2 regions of the Isoptericola sp. Y581 genome follow, and region 1 is predicted to be linked to the other one. Evidence: predicted binding sites of a transcription regulator. Region 1 holds the regulator's gene; the other holds the start of a gene.
The links. Region 1 encodes LexA, which represses DNA repair genes until DNA is damaged. Its sites were predicted from a motif close to TCGAACANNTGTTCGA; they were not measured.

Region 1 (7,388 bases):
TGGGCATCATCGGGTACGGCAACATCGGCTCACAGCTCTCCGTCCTGGCGGAGAACCTCGGGCTGCGCGTCGTCTTCTACGACACGGCCGAGAAGCTGGCGCTCGGCAACGCGCGCCGCGTCGAGACGATCGAGGAGCTCCTCGCGGTCGCCGACGCCGTGACCATCCACGTCGACGGCCGTCCCGGCAACGCCGGGCTCTTCGGCGCGGACCTCTTCGCGGGGATGAAGCCTGGGGCCATCTTCCTCAACCTGTCCCGCGGCTTCGTCGTCGACGTGGAGGCGCTCCGCGAGCACATCCTGTCGGGCCACCTCGGCGGCGCCGCCGTCGACGTCTTCCCGACCGAACCCAAAAAGCGCGGCGACGAGTTCACCTCGCCCCTGCGGGGGCTGCCGAACGTCATCCTGACGCCGCACGTCGGCGGCTCGACGGAGGAGGCCCAGGAGGCCATCGGCGAGTTCGTGTCCAAGAAGGTCCGCGACTTCGTGCAGACCGGATCCACCACGCTGTCCGTGAACCTGCCGGGCCTGCAGCTCGCGCACACCGGTGTCGGCCGCATCATGCTGCTGCACCGCAACGTCCCGGGCGTCCTCGCGGCCGTCAACCAGGTCTTCGCCGACCACGGCGCCAACATCGAGGCACAGATGCTCGCGACGCGCGGGGAGATCGGGTACGTCGTGACCGACATCTCGGACGTGACGCAACGGGGCGCCTCGGCCAAGCTCCAGGAGATGCCCTCGACGATCCGGCTGCGCATCCGCGACGCTTTCGAGCGTCCCGAGTTCCCGCCCGGGCCGGCCGCCGGCTGACCTCGACGACGCCTCGACGACGCCGATGCGCGAAGGGCGCCCCCGGAGTTCCGGGGGCGCCCTTCGCGCGCGTGGTCGAGATCGCTCAGCCGGACTTGCGGCGGAACATCTTCTGGACCGGACCGGCGGTCTCGGAGCCGTGGACCTGTCCCGTGTTCGCGTCCTTGCCCGTGGTCGGGTGGCTGGCTGCGTTCTTCTTCTCCAGCGCCTCCCGGAAGCGCGCCTTCGTATCCTCGCTGGGCTTCTCCGCCCGTGAATTGTCCGTCGTCATCACGATCACCTCGTCGTCCGTCGGGGTGGGCGTGCTGGCACGGCCATCCGCGCAAGCACCTGATCCGGTCCAGCATGCGCTACCGCCATCCGGGACGCCAGGGCATTTCGGGCGTCGGACGCGCGGGCGCCGGACGCCGTCATTCCGTGCCGTCCCCGGCCGCCGCCCGCGCACCGACCGCATCCCGGCTGTCCCCGGCCTCGTCCCCGTCGTCGTCACGGGTCTCGCGCTCGGCGCGCAGCGACGTGATGGCGCTCTCGAAGTCCTCGAGCGACTCGAACGACTGGTAGACGCTGGCGAAGCGCAGGTAGGCGACCTCGTCGAGCTCGCGCAGCGGCCCGAGGATCGCGAGCCCCACCTCGTTGGCCTCGATCTCCGGGCGCCCAGAAGCGCGCAGGGTCTCCTCCACCTTCTGCGCCAGCACGGCCAGGTCGTCGGCGCTCACCGGACGCCCCTGGCAGGCCTTGCGCACCCCGGACACCACCTTGTCCCGGCTGAAGGGCTCGGTGACGCCGGAGCGCTTCGCGACCGACAGGCTCGCGGTCTCGATGGTGGTGAAGCGGCGCTGGCACGCGGGGCACTGCCGGCGACGACGGATGGACGCACCGTCGTCGGAGGTGCGCGAGTCGATGACTCGCGAGTCCGCGTGGCGGCAGAACGGGCAGTGCATCGCTGGTCTCCTGCGCTCGGCTCCGGACCGGCGCCCGGCTGCCCGACAAGGTAAGCGCCCGGTGACGCTCGGCGCAAGCAGGCCCGTCATGGACCGGGCGCCCTGCTGCACCGTGGTGCGCGCCCGTGATGCGCGCCACGCTCGGTCCAGGAAGTGCGCGCGACGCTCAGTCCAGCGGGAGGATCACCATCTGGCCGGTCAGCAGCTCCGCCGACGCCAGCCCGTTCAGCTCGCGCAGCTCCGCGACCACGTCCCGCACGTCCTCCCCCGCCCCGCGCACCGCGCTCGCGTACTGCCACAGCGTCTCGCCCGGGGCGACCGTGTGCAGCCGGACCTCCACGCCGGACCCCGGCGACTCCGCCACCGCGCGCTGACCGGCGAGCCCCGCACCCACCAGGACGAGCACGACGAGCAACATGATCACGACGCGGCCGCGCCGCGTGAGCCGCAGGCCACCGAGCCCCAGAAAGCCGGTCACGTCCTTGGTCGCGCTCGAGGTGGTCATCATCCCGTCCTCCGGTCCACGTCGCGGTTGCCGGCTTCGCCGGCTTCGTCGAACACACGTTCTTCGAACACCTGTACGTCGAACTGCTGTACTAGGTGTACCACGTCCGACCGACACGGTCGAGACCCGATCGAACAGATGTTTGATGTCGGGGGGCATCTGGCCTAGAGTGACGACCAGCGCGATGGAAGGTTTGTCGGATTTCATCGGCCCGGCGGCGGGCCGCCCCTGGAGGACGGAGAACGCGATGACCAGCGGACGGGACCAGGCCCCGGCGACCACGGCGGAGTCGTGGACGGCGACCGCCGACACGGCGACGGACGCCCCCGGCGCCACGCTCGCCTCGGTGAGCGAGCTCACGCCATCCGCCGACCGGCTCACTCCGCGCCAGCGGCGTGTCCTCGAGACCATCCGGAGCTCCGTGGCGGCGCGCGGCTACCCCCCGACCATGCGCGAGATCGGCGAGGCCGTGGGCCTGGCGAGCCCGTCCTCGGTCAAGCACCAGCTCACCACCTTGGAGCGCAAGGGGTACCTGCGGCGCGACCCGAACCGGCCGCGCGCCATCGAGGTCGTCGACCCCGATGCCGGGACCGCGCGCGAGGCGCCGGGCACCGTCGGTGCCCGCACCCCGGGCTTCGTCGCCGGCTCCGTGGCCGGCTCTGACGCCCAGGCGGCCACGCCGCCCTCGTATGTACCGTTGGTGGGCCGGATCGCCGCGGGCGGTCCGATCCTCGCCGAGCAGGTCGTCGAGGACGTCTTCCCGCTCCCGCGGCAGATCGTGGGCGACGGCGACCTGTTCCTGCTGAAGGTCGCGGGCGACTCGATGGTGGACGCGGCGATCTGCGACGGGGACTGGGTCGTGGTGCGTAGCCAGCCCGTCGCGGAGAACGGCGAGGTCGTCGCCGCGATGATCGACGGCGAGGCCACGGTCAAGACGTTCAGGCAGGCGGACGGCCACACCTGGCTGATGCCGCAGAACCCGGCGTACTCCCCCATCGCCGGCGACGAGGCACAGGTGCTCGGCCGGGTCGTGGCGGTACTCCGCAGCCTCTGAGCCGCGACGGCGTCACGGCCGCGGCGGCCCGGTCGTCACAGGCCCAGTGTCGTCACAGGCCCAGTGTCGTCACAGGCCCAGTCGCTGCTGGACCGCACGCATGCTCTCGGCCGACGCTCGCAGACCCGCGACCTCGTCGTCCGAGAGCGGCGTGTCGATGGTTTCTGCCACGCCGCGCCGGTCGACGAGCGACGGGATCGAGAGGCACACGTCCTCGATCCCGTAGAAGCCGTCGAGGCGTGACGACACGGTCATCACGCGGTGCTCGTCGTTGAGGATCGCCTCGATGATGCGGGTGGCGGCCAGGCCCACGGCGTAGTTGGTCGCCCCCTTGCCCGCGATGACCCGGTAGGCGGACTCGACGACGTCGGTCGCGATCCGGCGCCGCGCCGGCTCGTCGAGCGGCGGCCGGCCGCGGAACGGGCGCCAGTCCAGCAGGGGCACGCCGGCGATCGTGGCCGAGCTCCACAGCACGATCTCCGAGTCACCGTGCTCCCCGGCGATGTTGGCGTGCACGTTTCCGACGGCGACCCCGCAGTGCCGCGAGAGTGTGTCGCGCAGCCGGGACGAGTCGAGCACGGTGCCGCTGCCGAAGACGCGCTCCTGCGGGAGCCCGCTGATCTGCTGGGCCGCATAGGTGACGACGTCCACCGGGTTCGTGACCATGAGGTAGACCGCGTCGGGCGCCACCTCAAGGAGCCGCGGCAGGATCGTGCGGGTCAGGTTGACGGTCGCCTCGGCGAGGTCCAGGCGGGTCTGCCCCGGCTTCTGCTTGGCGCCCGCCGTGACCGCCACGACGTCCGCACCCCGGCACACCTCGATGTCGTCCGAGCCCTCGATCTCGGCCTGCGGGATGAACATGCCGCCGTGCCGCAGGTCCAGGACCTCCGCCTCGACCTTCGCGCGGTTCACGTCCATAAGCGCGACGGACCTGGCGGCGCCCCGGCCGAGCGCCGCGTACGCGAGGGTCGAACCCACCGCGCCGGCGCCGACGATCGCGAGCTTGGTCGTGCTCCGTGTGCCGTTCACTGCTCCAGGCTAGGTGTCGAGCCGACGCAGCGCAGCGCGGACGAGCTCGCCGTCGGTGGTCGGCCAGAAGTCGGGCATCGACCGGGTGAGGAAGGTGCCGTAGCGGGCCGTCGCGAGCCGGGGGTCGAGGACGGCGACGACGCCCCGGTCCTCGCTGCCCCGCACCAGGCGGCCGGAGCCCTGGGCGAGCAGCAGCGCCGCGTGCGTGGCCGAGACCTGCATGAAGCCGTTGCCGCCCGACTCCTCCACGGCCCGCGCCCGTGCGGCCTTGACCGGGTCGTCCGGGCGCGGGAACGGGATACGGTCGACGAGCACGAGCTGGCACGACGGGCCCGGCACGTCCACGCCCTGCCACAGCGAGAGGGTGCCGAAGAGGCACGTCGCCGGGTCGTCGGCGAAGGCCTGGACCAGGGTGGGCAGCTGGTCGTCGCCCTGGCAGAGCACGGGCACGTCGAGCCGCTCGCGCATGGCCTCGGCCGCCGCGAGCGCCGCGCGTCGCGACGAGAACAGGCCGAGCGTGCGGCCCCCGGCCGCCTCGATCAAGCCGGCGATCTCGTCGAGCTGGGCGTCCGTGGTCGGCTCGCGACCGGGGGCGGGCAGGTGTCGGGCCACGTAGAGGATGCCCTGGCGCGGGTAGTCGAAGGGGCTGCCCACGTCGAGCCCGGTCCAGTCCGGGGTCTCGTCGGTGCCGCCCGACCCGGCCAGCCCCAGCGACCGGGCGACGGGGTCGAACGTGCCGCCCAGCGTCAGCGTCGCGGAGGTGAACACCCCTGTCGCCTCGGCGAGCAGGTGCGTGCGGATCAGGCCGGCGACCGCCAGCGGGGCCGCGTGCAGCCGGGTGACGCCGTCACCGGCCCAGGGCGCGTTCTCGGGCGGTCGCGAGCACCACAGCACGTCCGACGTCGTGTCCTCGGCGGCCATCCGCTCCGCGATCTCGAAGAGCTGCAGCACCGCCGACTGCGCCATCTTCATGCCCGCGTCGGGCGCTCCCTGTTCCCGGCCCTTGGGCTCGCCCTGCGGCTTGAGCCGGGTGAGCAGCTCGCGCGCCGCGTCGCGCACCGAGGCGACAGCCGCGCGCAGCTCGTCGGGGAGCCCGAGGGGGAAGCGCTCGGCCGGCGCCGTGGCGAGCAGCGAGCCCAGCCGCTGCGACGCGGCGTCCAGGGCCTCCGTCTCGGTACCCCCGTGCCGCCGCGCGAGGCGGGCCGCGTGCTCGACGACCGTCAGCGACAGGTCCATCGTCGCGGCGGCGGTCACGCGCTCGGCGAGCTCGTGCGCCTCGTCCACGACGACCGTGTCGTGCTCTGGCAGGACTCCGGGGTTCCCGGAGACGGCGATCCCGAGCATCGCGTGGTTGGTCACGACCACGTCCGCGTCCCGCGCGGCGGCCCGCGCGCGCTCGGGGAAGCACTCGGCCAGCAGCGGGCACCGGTTGCCGAGGCACTCGAGGGCCGTGACGGAGACCTGGCGCCAGGCACGGTCGGGGACGCCCGGGACGAGGTCGTCGCGGTCACCGGTCGTCGTCTCGTCGGCCCACGCGTGCACGCGGCGCACTTGGTCGGCGAGGGTGGTCGCGTCGTCGCGCGCCCCGCGGCGGCCGCGCGATGCCGCCGGCGCGGGGTGCTGCTCGGCGCCGGCGCCCTCCCCCGGTCCGGGGTCGGCCGGCAGGTCGAAGAGTGTGGCGCCCTCCACCGGATAGCCGCCGGTGACCTTGTGGCGGCACAGGTAGTTGTGCCAGCCCTTGAGCAGGGCAACCTTCGGGGCGCGGGGCAGTCGGGGGCCCACGGTCTCGGCGACCAGCGGGAGGTCCCGGGTCACGACCTGGCGCTGCAGCGCGAGCGTCGCGGTGGAGATCACCACGCGCCGCTTGTCCACCACCGCGTGCCGGACCGCGGGCACGAGGTACGCGAGCGACTTGCCGGTGCCGGTGCCCGCCTGGACCAGGAGGTGGCGGCCCTCGTCGACGGATTCGGCGACCGCCTCGGCCATCTGGTGCTGCCCCTCCCGGCGTCCGCCGCCGAGCGCTCCCACGGCCAGGTCGAGGAGCGTCTGAGCGTCGGGGGCGTCGGGAGAGTTCACCCGTCGATCCTAGGGCCGGTCACCGACCGTCCGGGGCCGCGCCCACAGCGCAAGCGAGCCCGAGCACCGCCGCCGGGAACGACAGTCGGGAAGAGCCGCGCGCCGACGTCAGCCGGCGACGGCGACGTGCCGCAGCTCGGCCGCAAGGCCCTCGTCCACGCGCCCGCGCAGCCGTGTGCCCTGGGCGAGGTGCTCCTCCTCGACGGAGCCCCCGGTCTCGTGCGCCCGGTGCACCAGGTCGCCGCGCGAGTACGGGACGACGAGGTCGACCTCGACCTGCGGCTGGGGCAGCTCGGCGGCGATCAGCGCGCGCAGCTCGGCGAGACCCTCGCCGCTGTGCGCGGAGACGACGACGCTGCGACGCTCGCGCCGCTGCAGCCTGCCCACGACGGCCGGGTCGGCGACGTCGGCCTTGTTCAGCACGATCACCTCGGGCACGTCGGCGATACCCGGGATCTCGGCGAGAACCTCGCGCACCGCGGTGATCTGCCCCTCCGGGTCGGGGTGCGACGCGTCGACCACGTGCAGCAGCAGCCCGGCGTCGCCTACCTCCTCGAGCGTGGAGCGGAACGCCTCGACGAGCTGGTGCGGCAGGTGCCGGACGAACCCGACGGTGTCGGTGAGCGTGTAGGGGCGGCCGTCCTCGGTGCGGGCGCGCCGCACCGTCGGGTCGAGGGTCGCGAACAGCGCGTTCTCGACGAGCACGCCCGCGTCGGTCAGGGCGTTGAGCAGGGACGACTTGCCGGCGTTGGTGTAGCCGGCGATCGCCACGTTGGGCACGGCGTGCCGCTTGCGCTCCAGCCGCTTGGTCTCGCGGGCGGGGGCCATCGCCGCGATCTCCCGGCGCAGCTTCGCCATCCGGTTGCGGATGCGCCGCCGGTCCAGTTCGATCTTGGTCTCGCCGGGTCCGCGCGAGCCCATGCCGGCGCCCTGGCCGCCCACCTGACCACCGGCCTGGCGGGACATCGAGTCGC
Region 2 (7,388 bases), on a different contig from region 1:
CGGTCATGACCTCCTGGCCCGGCGCGAGCTGCGACCGGAACTCGGCCTGCTGCTTCTGCTGCTTGCGCGTCCGCGAGCTCATGAAGAACATGAGGCCCGCGAGGACCACGAAGAGGATGATGAGTTCCACGGAGCGTCCTTGTCTGTCACTGCCCGCCCATGGCGGGCGTCTGGGGCGCGCCGGTCGACGCGCCATGCGCAGGGGTCTGCGCACACGGGACCAACGAGCATGGCGCCCGTCGAGTTCCACACACCGACCGTCGATGGTCGGTGCCTCACCCAGTCTAGGCGGTCGACGGCCACCCGCCGACGCGCGGCCCCGGTTTAGTCCGCCGGGTCGGCCCGGCCGCCCGCCCGGCCGCCCTCGGTGTCGTCGAAGTGCGTGCCCGACACGGCCGCGCCCCAGGCACCGGGCGGGGGCGTGAGGCCGAGGTGCTCCCACGCGGCGGGTGTCGCGACCCGGCCGCGCGGAGTCCGGCCCAGGAGGCCCTCACGCACCAGGTACGGCTCGGCGACGGTCTCCACCGTGTCCGGCTCCTCCCCGACCGTCATCGCCAGCGTGCCCAGGCCCACCGGGCCGCCGCCGAACCGGCGGCACACGGCGTCCAGGACGGAGCGGTCGAGCCGGTCCAGGCCGATCAGGTCGACCTCGTAGACCTCGAGCGCGGCGCGCGCCGCCCGGAGGTCCAGGCCGCCGTCCCCGCGCACCTGGGCCCAGTCGCGCACCCGGCGCAGCAACCGGTTCGCGACGCGGGGCGTACCGCGCGAGCGACCGGCGATCTCGTGCGCCGCGGCGTGCTGGATGTCGACGCCCATCAACCCTGCCGAGCGGATGATGACGCGCTCGAGCTCGGCCGCGTCGTAAAAGTCCAGGTGGCCGGTGAAGCCGAAGCGGTCGCGCAGCGGCGCGGGCAGCAGGCCCGACCGGGTCGTGGCGCCCACCACGGTGAACGGCGGCAGCGCCAGCGGGATCGCGCTGGCCCCGGCGCCCTTGCCGACCACCACGTCGACCCGGAAGTCCTCCATCGCCACGTACAGCAGCTCCTCGGCGGGCCGGGCAAGGCGGTGGATCTCGTCGATGAACAGCACCTCGCCCTCCTCGAGCGAGGACAGCACCGCGGCCAGGTCGCCCGCGTGCTGGATCGCCGGGCCGCTGGTGACCCGCATCGGCGTGCCGAGCTCGGCGGCGATGATCATGGCGAGCGTCGTCTTGCCGAGCCCCGGTGGCCCGGAGAGGAGCACGTGGTCGGGTGCGGCGTCCCGGGCCAGTGCCGCCTGCAGCACCAGGGAGAGCTGATCGCGCACCACCCGTTGGCCGACGAACTCGTCGAGCTTCTTGGGCCGCAGCGCCGCCTCGGCGGCCCGCTCGACGTCGTCGGCCGACGAGGTGACGAGCCGCTCGCCGCCGTATTCGGGTTCGAGCGGCTCAGCCACGGCGGCCACCGAGCGACTGCAGGGCCGCCCGCAGCGTCGCCGCCACGTCGACCGGGCCCTCGTCGTCCTGCTCCGCGAGCACCCGGTCGACCGTGTCCTGGGCCACCTTGGCGGCCCATCCCAGGCCCACCAACGCCTCGACCACCTGGTCCCGCGCAGTGTCTCCCCCGCCCACGGGCGCGACGTCGGCCACCGCGCCGGCGGCACCACTGGGCGCGCCCAACTTGCCGGTCAGCTCGAGCACGAGGCGCTGGGCGCTCTTGGGGCCGACGCCGGGGATCCGGCGCAGCGCCGCCAGGTCCTCCGACGCGACGGCCCGGCGCAGGGCGTCGGGGGTCAGCACGGCGAGCATCGCCAGGGCGATCCGCGGCCCGACGCCCGAGACCGACTGCGCGGTCTCGAAGACCTCGCGCTCGTCGGCGTCCGCGAACCCGAACACCGTCATCGAGTCCTCGCGGACCACGAGCGTCGTGTGCAGCTGCGCACGCTCACCCGGGCGCAACCCGGCGAGCGTGCCCGGGGTGGCGTGCACGAGGTAGCCCACCCCGCCCACGTCGAGCACGGCCCGCTCCAGCGTCACGTGCGTGACCGTGCCGGTCAGGGAGGCGATCACCGTTGTCCTTTCGTCGAGCAGGGCCGTCCGTCGAACACCCGTACGAGGCGCCACTGTAACAACCGGCGCCGACGCCCCCACCCACGACACGAGTGCCGGCCCGCCATCGACGGGAGCGCCGCGGTCAGCGCGGGGTGCGGGACGGCGCCCCGCGGTGGGAGCCCTTGCGGGCCGTCTGCTCGGCCGCCGCCCACGCGCGCTGCGCGGGGGTGAGCTCGTGCCGCTCCCCGCCCTGCAGGGCTCCTGCCGGCCGCCACAGGTGCGTGACGGCGAGGGCGAGCGCGTCGGCGGCGTCGGCCGGTCGCGGCAGCTCGTCCAGGCCCAGGATGCGCGCGATCATGCGCTGCACCTGCTCCTTGCCCGCCCGGCCGGAGCCGGTCACCGCGGCCTTGACCTCGCTCGGGGTGTGCATCGCCACCGGGATGCCGCGCCGTGCGGCCGCGACCATCGCCAGCCCCGCCACCTGGGCCGTGCCCATGACCGTGCCGAGGTTGTGCTGGGCGAAGACCCGCTCGACCGCGACGACATCGGGCACATGCCGGTCCAGCCACTCCTCGAGCCCGGACGCGACGTGCAGCAGCCGCAGGTCGACGCTCGAGGCCGGGTCGCTGCCCACGACGCCCACGTCGACGAGCCGCGCCCGCCGCCCCGGCAGCGAGTCGACGACACCGACACCGCACCGGGTCAGCCCCGGATCCACCCCCAGCACGCGCACGTCGTCACCTTCTCACGCAGGTCGCCGAGGTAGTCCCAGATTCGCCGAGGTAGTTCGAAATTCCGCGAGATAGTTCGATCCTCGGCGAGGTAGTGCGCCATCTTGCGGTCTGCGAACTACCTCGCGGAATTTCGAACTACCTCGGCGAATCAGGGACTACCTCGCCGCGGGGGCGGCGGGGTGGGGGGTGGGGGACGTGTCGGGAGTGGTCAGTCCTCTTCGTCGAGCGCCGCCATGACCTCGTCGGAGGCGTCGAAGTTGGCGTAGACGTTCTGCACGTCGTCGCTGTCCTCGAGCGCGTCGATGAGGCGCAGGATCTTGCGCGCGCCCTCGACGTCGACCTCGACCTCCATGGACGGGTGCCACACGGAGTCGGCGGAGTCGTACTCGATGCCCGCCTCCTGGATCGCGGTGCGCACGGCAACGAGGTCGGTGGCCTCGCAGAGGACCTCGATGAACTCGCCCTCGTCGCTGACGTCCTCGGCGCCGGCATCGAGCGCCGCGAGCATGACGTCGTCCTCGGTGACGCCCTCGGCCTTGGGCACGACGACAAGACCCTTGCGGGAGAACAGGTACGACACCGAGCCCGGCTCGGCGAGGTTGCCGCCGTTGCGGCTGAACGCGAGGCGCACCTCGGAGGCGGCACGGTTCTTGTTGTCGGTGAGGCACTCGACGAGGACGGCGATGCCGTTCGCCCCGTAGCCCTCGTACATGATCGTCTGGTAGTCGACGGCGTCGGCGCCCTCGCCGGAGCCGCGCTTGAGCGCGCGCTCGATGTTGTCGTTCGGGACCGACGACTTCTTGGCCTTCTGGACGGCGTCGAACAGCGTGGGGTTGCCCGCCAGGTCACCGCCCCCGGTGCGCGCGGCGACCTCGATGTTCTTGATCAGCTTCGCGAAGAGCTTGCCGCGCTTGGCGTCGATCGCAGCCTTCTTGTGCTTGGTCGTGGCCCACTTGGAGTGACCTGACATGCGCTCCCTAACTCCTTCGCGATGCTTGGACGAGCCGGACGAACAGCCCGTGCACCCGCGCATCCCCCGTGATCTCCGGGTGGAAGGCGGTGGCGAGCAGCCGTTCCTGACGTGCTGCGACGATCTTACCGGCGGCCGCGCCCACCGTGGAGCCGTCCGCCCAACGGTCGGGCATCCGGGCCAGCACCTCGACGTCGGGGCCGGCCGACTCGACCCAGGGCGCCCGGATGAACGCGGTGCGCACAGGGACGCCGTCCGGCACGTCGGAGATGCCCGAGACCTGCAGGTCCGCCTCGAACGAGTCGACCTGCCGGCCGAAGGCGTTGCGTCGCACCACGACGTCCATGCCGCCGAGGGTGCGCTGGTCGGCGGTGCCGCCCTCGATGCGGTCCGCGAGCAGGATCATTCCCGCGCACGACCCGAAGACGGGCAGCCCCTGCCCGATCGCGCGGCGCAGGGGGTCGGCGAGCTCGAACAGCCGCAGCAGCTTGTCGATGGTGGTCGACTCCCCGCCGGGTAGCACGAGCCCGTCGACGGCCTCGAGCTCGGCGGGGCGGCGCACTCGGACGGCCCGGGCCCCGGCGGACTCGAGGGCGGAGGCGTGCTCGCGCACGTCGCCCTGCAGGGCGAGCACCCCGATCGTGGGTGCGCTCACCAGCGATCCTCCGGGATCTCGACCTGCGGTTCCTGAGCCTGTCGAAGGGCGACCGGCGAGGTGGGCTCGTCGTCGTACTGCGTGCCCAGGTGGCGCACCGTGCCGTCCCAGCCGCGGGCGAGGGCGTCGACGACGTCCGGCAGCACGGTCGGGAAGACCTCGCGTGTCTCGGCGCGCAGCTCCGCGGTCGTGAGCCAGCGCATCTCGTCCAGGACGTCGCGCTCCACCGGTGTCCACCCGGCGTCGGTCGGCTCGTGGCCGCCGTCGACCCGCGCGACGAAGAAGACCTCGTCCTGACGGCAGGTCTCGGCGAAGAACCGGAAGATCCCCGCGCGGGTGGCCACCGGGCCCACCAGGTCGTCGGGGGTGAGCTCCAGGCCGGCCTCCTCGCGCACCTCGCGCAGCGCGGCCTCGACCTCGCTCTCGCCCGGGTCGATCCCGCCGCCGACGGTGAACCACCACGACCGCTCGGGTTGGTCAGCGTCGTGCCCGCGCACCAGCAGCACGCGGTCCGCCTCGTCGAGCAGGATCACGCGGGCCGCACGACGGTGCTTGAGGCCGTCCGGCCCGGTGACCCAGTCGTCGCCGAGGGGCGGCGTCACCAGCCCCGCTCCGCCAGGCGCACGGGCGCCGGCTCGGCCTCGACGTCGATGCCGTGGTTCACGACTGACGGGGAACGTGCATCCATGGTGCCCATGCTAGCCAAGGGCACGGCCCCGCCCAGAACCTGTCGCCCAGACGCTCGGCAAGCCGTCACCGCGACGGATGAGATCAGGGCAGCCCCGCTCACTGGCGAGGTTTTACTCGTTTGGTCGGGAGGGCGGTGAGTGGGTCTTCCGGCCACGGATGGCGCGGGTAGCGGGCCCGCAGGTCGGCTCGGACCTGGGGATAGCCCCGCTTCCAGAAGGAGGCGAGATCGCTCGTGATCGCGACCGGACGTCGTGCGGGCGACAGCAGGTGCAGAACGACCGGGACACGACGGTCCGCGACGGCTGGAGTCGCAGTCCAGCCGAATACCTCCTGCAGCTTCACTGCGAGGACCGGCGACTCGGCGCCGTCGTAAGCGAGTCGAACCTCGGAGCCCGACGGGACCTGGAGCCGTTCCGGTGCTAGCTCACCGAACCGGGCTGCCGCGGGCCATGGCAGTAGTCGCCGGAGGGCCGAAGCCACGTCGATGTGGGCAAGATCGCGCGAGCCTCGCACCGAGGCGAGCTCGGTACCCAGCCATTCGTCAAGATCGGCCAGCAGCGCTTCGTCGTCGACCGCAGGCCACGGGGCGCCGAGGCGGGCGTGGCAGAACGCGAGCCGCTCCCGCAGGGCGAGTGCGGCCTCTGACCAGCGCAGTACGGACAGACCGCTGCGCCGGATACCGTCGCGGACGGCCGCTTGGACGAGCAGCCGGTCGGGTTTTGCCAGCGGGACGTCGCCCAGCACGATCGCGCCGAGCGCCTCGACACGCCGCGTCACGATCCGGCCGTCGTCCCAACGGATCTGGTCGGTGGTCGAGACGAGGTCGCCTGCGATGTCTCGCGCGGTCTGCTCATCGATCGGCGCCGCGGAACGGATCCGGGCGTCGGCGCGACCGGGTGCCCGGTCAGCGACCGCGATCGCCAGCCAGGTCGTGGTCCGCAACGGCGACTGCAGATCCAGCGCTGCACCCGTACCACCAGACATCTGGTACGTCGCCGAGTCGATCCCCCGGGCCCGCGCGATCCGATCCGGATACGCCAACCCCGCCACGATCCCCACCGCGAGATCGTCCGGTACTCCGTGCGTCCCCCGACCAGCCCGCCCACCCGACGGGTCGCCGGTCGGCGCGCCTCGGCCGAGGCGCTTCGTCTCTTCTCGCCAGCGGGCCGTCGCTCCGCGGTCCTCACCACGGCGAAGGGCTCGCCAGCGGGCCGGTAGATCATCGCCGAAGTTGCGGCCCGAGTCGTCCGAGAGCATGGCGACGATCTCGCGTGCCCGGTCGGCGCCGACCCGCGGCGCCCCGTCCAGCAACGCACGAGCAAGGCGAGGATGCGCCCCGATCGCCCTCATCCGCCGGCCCCGCTCGGTGATCCGGCCACCGTCGTCAAGGGCATCGATGCGGCGCAGCAATTCGGTGGCCGCCGTCATCGCCACGACCGGCGGCGCCTCGAGCAAGGTCAGACCGGCACCGGCCGGCGCACCCCACGCCGCGAGGTCGAGGGCGAAGGCTGCCAGATCGGCGATCGCGATCTCCGGCGCCGCATGATCGTCGAGACGCACGTGGTCGGTGGCGGACCAGCACCGATAGACCCGGCCAGGCGCCTCCCGCCCGGCGCGACCCGCTCGTTGGTCGGCCGACGACCTCGAGACCCGGCAGGTGACCAACGTACCGAGGCCACGGGACTGATCGGTCCGCGGCTCCCGGGCAAGACCCGCGTCGACCACGACCCTGACCCCGGGCACGGTCAGCGAGCTCTCCGCGACCGACGTCGTGACCACGATCCGACGAGTGGCGGACGGCGCCAACGCGCGGTCCTGTTCAGCCCTGGACTGGCGGCCGAACAACGGTAGGACATTCTGGCCGGCCAACCGACGAGTCACAGCGTTGATCTCGGCCTCCCCCGGGACGAACACGAGGATGTCGCCGTCGTTCTCGGTCAGTGCGCGCTGGACGACGGTCGCGACGTGATCCAGCAGGCGCGGGTCGACCCGCCCACCGGGAAGCAGCGGCGCGGGGACCGGTGGTGGGGCCCACTCGATCGCCACGTCGAACAGCGCAGCAGACGCGGTGATCACGGGCGCCGGTACGTCAGTGCCCAGCGCGCGGCTCAGCCGGACCGTGTCCGCGGTGGCCGAGGTCGCGACGATCGCCAGGTCTTCTCGAAGGTTCGCCCGGATGTCGACGCAGAGCGCGAGCAGCAGATCGGCATCGAGGTGCCGCTCGTGGCACTCGTCGATCACGATCGCGGCGACACCCGGCAGCTCCGGGTCCTGCTGCAGACGCCGTACGAGGAGCCCTGTAGTCACGAC

Region 2: the regulator LexA is predicted to act here: its motif matches at 2,078-2,093, upstream of ruvA (Holliday junction branch migration protein RuvA).

What each region holds. Positions count from the first base shown of each region.
Region 1 covers NZ_JCAIUK010000002.1:569,898-577,285, reverse strand. Annotated here, with positions in the region: gene serA (phosphoglycerate dehydrogenase) at 1-809, shown strand, start outside; gene AC1C2W_RS05750 (DUF5302 domain-containing protein) at 895-1,080, opposite strand; gene nrdR (transcriptional regulator NrdR) at 1,220-1,750, opposite strand; gene AC1C2W_RS05740 (LysM peptidoglycan-binding domain-containing protein) at 1,917-2,255, opposite strand; gene lexA (transcriptional repressor LexA) at 2,503-3,309, shown strand; gene AC1C2W_RS05730 (L-lactate dehydrogenase) at 3,379-4,338, opposite strand; gene AC1C2W_RS05725 (ATP-dependent DNA helicase) at 4,348-6,414, opposite strand; gene hflX (GTPase HflX) at 6,523-7,388, opposite strand, start outside.
Region 2 covers NZ_JCAIUK010000003.1:213,406-220,793, reverse strand. Annotated here, with positions in the region: gene yajC (preprotein translocase subunit YajC) at 1-130, opposite strand, end outside; gene ruvB (Holliday junction branch migration DNA helicase RuvB) at 325-1,443, opposite strand; gene ruvA (Holliday junction branch migration protein RuvA) at 1,427-2,047, opposite strand; gene ruvC (crossover junction endodeoxyribonuclease RuvC) at 2,172-2,762, opposite strand; gene AC1C2W_RS07150 (YebC/PmpR family DNA-binding transcriptional regulator) at 2,972-3,733, opposite strand; gene pdxT (pyridoxal 5'-phosphate synthase glutaminase subunit PdxT) at 3,741-4,388, opposite strand; gene AC1C2W_RS07140 (NUDIX hydrolase) at 4,385-4,990, opposite strand; gene hrpB (ATP-dependent helicase HrpB) at 5,175-7,388, opposite strand, start outside.